DNA from 2 places in the Microbacterium paludicola genome. Region 1 is predicted to be linked to the other one. Evidence: predicted binding sites of a transcription regulator. Region 1 holds the regulator's gene; the other holds the start of a gene.
What was found. The regulator HspR, encoded in region 1, represses chaperone genes until heat shock. The targets are predictions, from matches to a motif close to AAGTTGAGTCNNNNNGACTCAACTT.
Positions count from the first base shown of each region.

Region 2: ABD161_RS01270 (ATP-dependent Clp protease ATP-binding subunit) is a predicted target of HspR. The motif match lies at 2,495-2,519, and genes of this name have one in related genera.

Region 1 covers NZ_BAAANG010000005.1:83,314-87,726, forward strand. Annotated here, with positions in the region: gene glgX (glycogen debranching protein GlgX) at 408-2,558, opposite strand; gene ABD161_RS05670 (heat shock protein transcriptional repressor HspR) at 2,555-3,010, opposite strand; gene ABD161_RS05675 (DnaJ C-terminal domain-containing protein) at 3,152-4,147, opposite strand; gene grpE (nucleotide exchange factor GrpE) at 4,269-4,413, opposite strand, start outside.
Region 2 covers NZ_BAAANG010000001.1:252,571-256,983, forward strand. Annotated here, with positions in the region: gene ABD161_RS01245 (glycosyltransferase) at 1-60, shown strand, start outside; gene ABD161_RS01250 (GlxA family transcriptional regulator) at 304-1,290, shown strand; gene ABD161_RS01255 (hypothetical protein) at 1,313-1,657, opposite strand; gene ABD161_RS01260 (hypothetical protein) at 1,668-2,045, opposite strand; gene ABD161_RS01265 (hypothetical protein) at 2,071-2,397, opposite strand; gene ABD161_RS01270 (ATP-dependent Clp protease ATP-binding subunit) at 2,541-4,413, shown strand, end outside.

The sequences.
Region 1 (4,413 bases):
GAGGCCAAGGGCCGGTACCCCAGCGCGGTTGCTGAGCGAGCGCCAGCGAGCCGAAGCGACCGACCCCAAGCCACCCGCCCGTGCAAGTCGTCATCTCGACTCGCTCCGCTCGCTCGATAACCGGGGTGAGGCCAAGGGCCGGTACCCCCAGCGCGGTTGCTGAGCGAGCGCCAGCGAGCCGAAGCGACCGACCCCAAGCCGCCCGCCCGTGCGAGCCGTCATCTCGACTCGCTCCGCTCGCTCGATAACCGGGGTGGGCCCGCGCAAAGGTGCGGCAAACGCACGGAACGAGGTGCGCAAAGGTGCACACGCCGCACGTTTACCCCACCGGTTGCTGAGCGAGCTTGCGAGCCGAAGCGACCGAGCCCAAACCACCCACCCGTGCGAGCCGCTTCTGAAAAGAACGCCTAGAGGGAACGCACCACCACGACGGTATGGGCGTCGAGCCTCATCGAGGTGCCGGCCTCGATGCGGGATCCTTCGGGGACGTCCGGATCGGTGGACAGCACCACCTCGCCGACGCGCACCCACTCGTTCTCGGGGAGCGCGACCTCGATCGCGTGGTCGTGCGCGTTGAACCAGAGCAGGAACGACGCGTCGAGCATCTGCTGGCCCTGAGGCCCCGGCTCGCGCAGCGGGCGGCCCGAGACGAACATGCCGACGGCCTTCAGCCCGGCGTCGCCCCAGTCGCCGTCGGTCATCGGGCGTCCGGCGGGGTGAAGCCAGACGAGGTCCCTCGGCCCCGCGGCGATCGTGGGGCGCCCTTCGAACCAGTGTCGCTGGCGCAGCGCGGGGTGCTCGCGGCGCAGGCGCAGCGCGGCCTTCGTCACCTCGTAGACGTCGAGCCAGGCGTTGTCGGCGCCCCAGTCGATCCACGAGATCTCGTTGTCCTGGCAGTAGGCGTTGTTGTTGCCGCCCTGCGTGCGGCCGCGCTCGTCGCCCGCCGTGAGCATCGGCACGCCGTTCGACAGGCACAGGGTCGCCATGAGGTTCGCCGCCTGCCGGCGCCGCAGGGCGAGGATGGCGGGGTCGTCGGTCTCGCCCTCCACGCCGTGATTCCACGAGCGGTTGTTGTCCGTGCCGTCGCGGTTGTCCTCGCCGTTCGCCTCGTTGTGCTTGTGGTCGTAGGACACCAGGTCGCGCACCGTGAACCCGTCGTGCGCGGTGATGAAGTTGATGCTGTTCGAGGCCGTGCGGCCGTCGTCGGCGTAGAGGTCGCTCGATCCGGCGAGGCGCGTCGCCACGGCGTGGATGGGGGCGCCCCCCCGCCAGAAGTCGCGGATCGTGTCGCGGTACTGGTCGTTCCACTCCGCCCACTGCGGCGGCATCCGGCCGACGAGGTACCCGTCCATCGACACGTCCCACGGCTCGGCGATCAGCTTGACGTGACGCAGGATCGGATCCTGGCCGATCGCGATCAGCAGGGCGCAGTTGAAGTCGACGTCGTAGCCGGTGCGGGTGAGGGCCGACATGAGGTCGAACCGGAACCCGTCGACGTGCATCTCGGTCACCCAGTACCGCAGCGAGTCGAGGATGAGCCGCAGGGCGAGCGGGTTCCACGCGTCGACCGTGTTGCCGCAGCCGGTGACGTCCCAGTAGCGGTCGTCGAAGCCGCCGTGGGCGGGATCCGGCAGCACCCGCTTGTAGAAGCCACGGTCGTCGAGACCGCGGAACGACAGCGTCGGACCGTCGGGGCCGGCCTCGGCGGTGTGGTTGTAGACGACGTCGAGGATGACCTCGATGCCCTCGCGGTGAAGCGCCTTCACCATGTTCTTGAACTCGGCGACCTGGCCGCCGCGGTCGCCCGACGAGCTGTACGACGCATCGGGGGCGAAGTACGAGATCGTGTTGTAGCCCCAGTAGTTCGTCAGCCCGCGGTCGAGCAGCGCCGGTTCGGAGAAGAACTGCTGCACGGGCAGCAGCTCGACCGCGGTGACGCCGAGGTCGCGAAGGTAGGAGGTCGCGGCGGGGTGGGCGAGCCCGGCGTACGTGCCGCGCAGCTGCTCGGGGATGCGGTCGTGGAGCTTCGTGAAGCCCTTCACGTGCAGCTCGTAGATCACCGTCTCGCGCCAGCGTGTGCCGAGCAGCTCGTCGCCCTCCCAGTCGAAGGACGGATCGACCACGACGCTGCGGGCGGTGTATCCGGACGAGTCGGTGAGGTCGCGGACGGCCGGCTCGCCCTCCCGCGCGCCGTAGATCGGCTGCTCGGCGATGATCGTGCCGCTGGTCGCGAGACCGTACGGGTCGAGCAGCAGCTTGTGCGGGTTGAACCGGTAGCCGTTCTTCGGGTCCCACGGTCCGTCGACGCGGTAGCCGTAGCGCTGCCCGGGGCGGATTTCGGGCAGGGCGCCGTGCCAGATCCCGAGCGTCTGCTCGGTGAGCTCGTAGCGCGTCTCGCGGTCGTCCTCGTCGAACAGGCAGAGCTGCGCGCTCGTCGCGTTCGGCGCGTAGACGGCGAAGTTCGTCCGCGCCGGCGTCCAGGTGGCGCCGAGGGGCCATTCCCAGCCCGGCCAGATCGGCGCGGTCTCGCCGAGCGTCCGCCAGGTGACAGGGCTCATCGGTCTCCATCCTCGTGCGAGCGCTGCTGCGGAGGCGTCCACAGCACGAGCTCGGCGCTGCGGCGCACGCGCGTGCCGGCGCGCAGCGTGACGACGGATCCCGTCGCCCCGGCCGCGAAGACGCGCGCGCCCGGGCGGGCGGCGCGTTCGGCCTGCAGCGCGTGCCCGAGGTCGCGCACGCGGCGGCGCAGGTCGCGCACCTCGTCCTCGAGATCGAGCACGCGCGCGATGGCGGCGAGGCTCATCCCCTCACCCGACAGCTTCGCGACCTCGCGCAGCTGCGCGATGTTGCGGGCCGAGTAGCGCCGCGAACCGCCGCGCGTGCGGCCCGGCACGACCAGGCCGATCCGGTCGTACTGACGCAGGGTCTGCGGATGCATCCCCGCGAGCTCGGCGGCCACGGCGATCGCGAAGACGGGCGCGTCCTCGTCGATCTCGTACGTGTCGCTCATCCCGTCCTCCTCTCGCTCGTGCCGTGTGTCCAACTATCCGTTCGCTGAGCGAGCGAAGCGAGTCGAAACGCGGTGATCATCGCCGTCGGCTCGGCTGCACCGTTTCGACTCGGTCGCTGCGCTCCCTCACTCAACGACCGATCAGCCCGACGCCTTGCCCATCAGGTCGGCGCGCGGGTTGCCCTGCGGGCCGACCTCGACGAAGCGGGCGAGCGCCTCGCGAGCCTCGTCACTCAGGTGGCTCGGCACGACCACCTGCACCTCGGCGAGCAGGTCGCCGGTGCCCTTCTGGGAGACGATGCCGCGGCCTTTGACGCGCAGCACGCGGCCGGACGGCGTGCCGGGCGCGACGCGCAGCTTCACCGGATCGCCGCCGAGCGTCGGCACCTCGATCGTCGCGCCGAGCGCGGCCTCGGCGAACGTCACCGGCACGACGACGCGCAGGTTGAGCCCCTCGCGCGTGAACACCGGATGCGGCCGCACCGCGATCTCGACGACGATGTCGCCGGGCTCGCCGCCGTCGGGCGAGGGACGGCCCTTGCCGCGCAGGCGGATCTTCTGCCCGTCGGCCACGCCGGCCGGGATCTTGATCTTGAACGGCTTGCCGTCCTCGCTCTGCAGCGAGATCGTCTCGCCCTTGGCCGCCGTGACGAAGTCGATCGTCGTGCGGGCTCGGACGTCGCCGCCCTTCTGCGGTCCGCCGAAGCCGCGGAAGCCGCCGCTCGGCTGGCCGAAGCCGCCGTTGCCGAATCCGCTCTGGCCGAAGCGTCCGCCGCGACCGCCCTGGTTGAACATGGCGAAGATGTCGTCGAAGTCCTGAGCGGATCCGCGGTTCTGCGTGAACGCGCTGAACACGTCGTCGAAGCCGCCGTTCGAGCCGCCCGCCGTGAAGCGCGCGCCCGATCCCATCGCGCGGAGCTGGTCGTACTCCTCGCGCTGGGTCGGGTCGGAGAGCACCGAGTACGCCTCGCTGATCTCCTTGAACTTCGCCTCGGCCGCCGTGTCCCCCGGCTTGGAGTCGGGGTGATACTGCCGCGCGAGCTTGCGGTACGTCTTCTTCAGGTCGGCCGCGCTGACGTCCTTCGACACACCCAGGACCTTGTAGAAGTCCTTCTCGAACCAGTCCTGACTGGCCATTTCCACCTCTTCGTAAGGCTTGGCGGTTTCGACTCGGTCGCTTCGCTCGCTCGCTCAACCAACACTGTTCGTTGAGCGAGCGGAGCGAGTCGAAACGGGCCGAGCCGACCCGGATGTCGAACTACTCCGCCGGGACGGCGACGACGACCTTCGCGGCCCGCAGCTCGATGTCGCCGAGCCGGTAGCCGAGCTCGACGACCTCGAGGATCGTCGCCTCGGTCGTACCGGGGACCGGCTGCTGGAAGATCGCCTCGTGCTGCTGCGGG
Region 2 (4,413 bases), on a different contig from region 1:
CAGTCGTCCCGCACGGCAGCGATGGTCGAGGTCTACGCGCGCGTCGCCACGGGTCGCTGAGGCCGGCGCGAGCGTCAGCGGTTTCAGCGCACCAGGCGCCGCGGATCCGTGCGCAGCGCGCGGTAGCCGTCGACGTGCACCTCGTGCACTGTGGCGGCGACCGCGACGACCGACAGGATCGCGAGAAGGATGAGAAGGATCATGGCAGTCATCCTGCGCTTGCGCGGATCCTGCCAACAGTGGCAGGATCGCCATAACCCGCAGGAATACTGCCACCCTCACTCCATCCCTCAGGAGCCCCTCATGAAGACCGTCGCGTGCATCGTGCAGGAGGGGTTCGCGCCCTTCGAGTTCGGCGTCGCCTGCGAGGCGTTCGGCCTCGACCGCACGGCGGAGGGGATCGAGAAGTTCGACTTCCGCATCGTCACGCCCGACCCGGGAGCCGTCACATCCAATCTCGGCTTCTCGATCAACGTGACCGACGACCTGACCTTCGCCGAGACCGCCGACCTCGTGGTGGTCTCGACGCAGCCGAAGTCGGCGTGGGGACGGATCGACACCCGGGTCGCCGCCATCCTGCGCTCCGCCGTCGAGCGCGACGCGTGGATCCTCAGCGTCTGCAGCGGCGCGTTCGTGCTCGCCGCCGCGGGCATCCTCGAAGGTCGCCGTGCGACGACGCACTGGCTGTACGCCGACACGATGGCGCGGATGTACCCGCGGGTCGAGGTGGATCCCGACGTGCTCTACGTGCAGGACGGCCGCATCATCACGAGCGCCGGCACCGCGGCGGGGCTCGACGCGTGCCTGCACCTGCTGCGCCAGGAGCTCGGCGCCGAGGCCGCCAACCGCATCGCGCGCCGGATGGTCGTCGCGCCGCAGCGCGAGGGAGGGCAGGCGCAGTTCATCCTGAAGCCGATGCCCGACCAGACCGGCCTCTCGCTCGCGCCGGTTGCCGACTGGGCCGTCGCCAACCTCCACCGCGACCTGACCGTCGAGCAGCTCGCGAACCGGGCGCACATGTCGCCGCGCACCTTCGCGCGCCGGTTCAAGGCCGACTACGGCACCACGCCGGCGGCGTGGCTCGCGCGTCAGCGCATCATCCAGGCGCAGCGGATGCTCGAGGAGACCGAGTGGGGCCTCGACCGCATCGCCGACGAGTGCGGCTTCGGATCGGCGGCGGTGCTGCGCCAGAACTTCTCGCGGGTGCTCGGCACCACGCCGACGGCCTACCGCGCGCGGTTCGCCTGCCCGCCCGAGACGAAGAAGGCCCGCGAGGTCGTCGCGGCCTGACCGCCCGTGCCCAGCGGCGGGGTCAGCGGCTGAAGAGCTGCACGACTGTCGGGTACACCCCGGCCCACAGCGCCTGCTGGATCAGCACGAACATGCAGTACCCGAGCGCGATGGCAGCGAGCCCCTTGCGGGGGTGCCGGAGGCCGAGCAACGCGCACGCCGCGCCGGCGAGCGAGAGCACAAGCGAGACGATCGCGACGACGGCGCTCACCGTGGCGTACGACCACTGCAGCTCGTACGACAGGATCGGCAGGAAGCTGCTCGCGGCGCTGAGGAGGATGAGCGCGCCGACGATGCTGATCGCGACGATCGCGAAGGTGTTGGCGCGTACCGGAGGCGCGGCGGGGGCGTAGGGCTCAGCGGTCATCCGTTGCTCCTCACAGCACCGAGGTCGCGGCGTGGATCATGAACTCGAGGATCGTGACGAAGCCCGAGATCACGGGGACGAGGCCCACGCCGACGGAGACGCCGGCGAGCACGAACCGCGCGCGCGACGCCATCCCGATCGACCCGGCGACGATGGCGCCGATCCCCAGCAGGGCGCTCGCGAGCTGCGTCGGCAGCGACGAGAGCCCGACGGTCGTCGGGTCGCCCGAGCTGACGGCCGCGGCGAGCACGAAGATCGCGACGAACCCCAGCAGCACAACGCCCGCGGCGAACCCGGCGGCGACGAGTGACGCGACGCCCCGGCTCGCGGGTCGCGCGGCGGGGGCGTTCCATGTCGCGGGCGGCGGCGGGTACTCGGGTGCGGTCACGGGGTCAGGCTAGCGAACGCCGAGGTCAGAGGAACAGCAGGATCGCGGCCAGCGTCGCGAGCGGGGCGAAGGCTCCGACGGCGATGCAGACGAGGCCCCTGCGCCGGGATGAGCCGAAGAACACGCCGATGCCGCCGAGGACGATCGCGACGGTTCCCGCGAAACCGGCGATCGCGAGGCCGAGCATCACGCCCATGTGCGCGACCCCGTGGACGAACAGGAGGGGGTACAGGGCGTACAGCAGGCCGAACACCGCGATGCCGGCGGCGACCTGCGCGGGCGTGATGACCATGCTGCCGACGTGCGGCCGCGACGGTCGCGCGGGAAGCCGCGGCGACGGGAGCGTGGTCATCCCTCCAGGATGGCGGCCGCGCCGCCGCGTGTCTGTCCACCGTTCGGAGGGCACGCCGCAGCCGGCGACGTCTTCCGCGACCCGCCTCGATCCGATAAACTTGAGCGAAAGCGACTCAAGTTTGCAGGGCTTCGGAGGCGGCAGTGGCAGAGCAGCAGCAGGATCAGCAGAGCGCACTCGAGCAGTTCGGCATCGACCTGACCGAGCGCGCCCGGCAGGGGAAGCTCGACCCCGTGATCGGACGCGACGGCGAGATCCGGCGCGTGAGCCAGGTGCTCACCCGCCGCACGAAGAACAACCCCGTGCTGATCGGCGAGCCCGGCGTCGGCAAGACCGCCGTGGTCGAGGGCCTCGCGCAGCGCATCGTCGCGGGCGACGTGGCCGAGAGCCTGAAGGACAAGCGCCTGATCAGCCTGGACATGTCGGCACTCGTCGCCGGCGCGATGTACCGCGGCCAGTTCGAGGAGCGGCTGAAGAACGTCCTGAAGGAGATCACCGAGTCGGAGGGCCAGGTGATCACCTTCATCGACGAGCTTCACGTGCTGATGGGTGCCGGCGGCGGAGAGGGATCCGTCGCGGCGTCGAACATGCTGAAGCCCATGCTCGCGCGCGGCGAGCTGCGCCTGATCGGCGCGACGACGCTGAACGAGTACCGCGAGTTCATCGAGAAGGACGCCGCTCTCGAGCGCCGCTTCCAGCAGGTGTACGTGGGCGAGCCGTCCGTCGAGGACACGGTCGCCATCCTGCGCGGGCTCAAGGGCCGGTACGAGGCGCACCACGGGGTGACGATCACCGACGGCGCGCTCGTCGCGGCCGCGGCGTTCAGCAACCGCTACATCCCGAGCCGGCAGCTGCCCGACAAGGCGATCGACCTGATCGACGAGGCGATGAGCCGCCTGAAGATGGAGATCGACTCCTCCCCCGTCGAGATCGACCAGCTCAAGCGCCAGGTCGACAGGATGCGGCTGGAGGAGCTCGCGCTCAAGAAGGAGAAGGATCCTGCATCGAAGGAGCGACTCGCCAAGCTGCGCGAACAGATGGAGGAGTCCTCGCGCGAGCTGGCCGAGCTCGAGGCGCGCTGGGCGCGCGAGCGCGGCGACCTGAACCGCGTAGGCGACCTCAAGAAGCGCCTCGACGAAGCGGTGACCGAGCGCGACCGCGCCCTGCGTGAGGCCGACTACGCGAAGGCGTCGAAGCTTCAGTACGAGACGATCAAGCAGCTCGAGGAGCAGCTCGCCGAGGCCGAGCGCCAGGCGGAGGCCGGCGCCGACGAGCCGCGGATGGTGAACGAGCAGGTCACCGACGACGACATCGCCCAGGTGATCGCGTCGTGGACGGGCATCCCCGTCGGGCGGCTGCTGCAGGGCGAGACCGAGAAGCTGCTTCACCTCGAGGCCGAGCTCGGCCGGCGCCTCATCGGGCAGAAGGAGGCGGTCGGCGCGGTGTCCGACGCCGTGCGCCGCTCGCGCGCGGGCATCAGCGATCCGAACCGTCCCACGGGCTCGTTCCTGTTCCTCGGCCCCACGGGCGTGGGAAAGACCGAGCTCGCCAAGGCGCTCGCCGAGTTCCTGTTCGACGACGAGCACGCGATGGTGCGTATCGACATGTCGGAGTACGGCGAGAAGCACTCGGTCTCGCGCCTCGTCGGCGCCCCTCCCGGCTACGTCGGCTACGAGCAGGGCGGGCAGCTGACCGAGACCGTGCGGCGGCGTCCCTACAGCGTCGTGCTGCTCGACGAGGTCGAGAAGGCCCATCCCGAGGTGTTCGACGTGCTGCTGCAGGTGATGGACGATGGACGCCTCACCGACGGGCAGGGTCGCACCGTCGACTTCAAGAACGTCATCCTGATCCTGACGTCGAACCTCGGCTCGCCGATCCTGATCGACCCGACGCTCTCGGCCGAGGTCAAGCGCGAGCAGGTCATGCACCTCGTGCGGCAGGCGTTCAAGCCCGAGTTCGTGAACCGCCTCGACGACATCGTGATGTTCCAGGCCCTCACGCAGGATGATCTCGCGC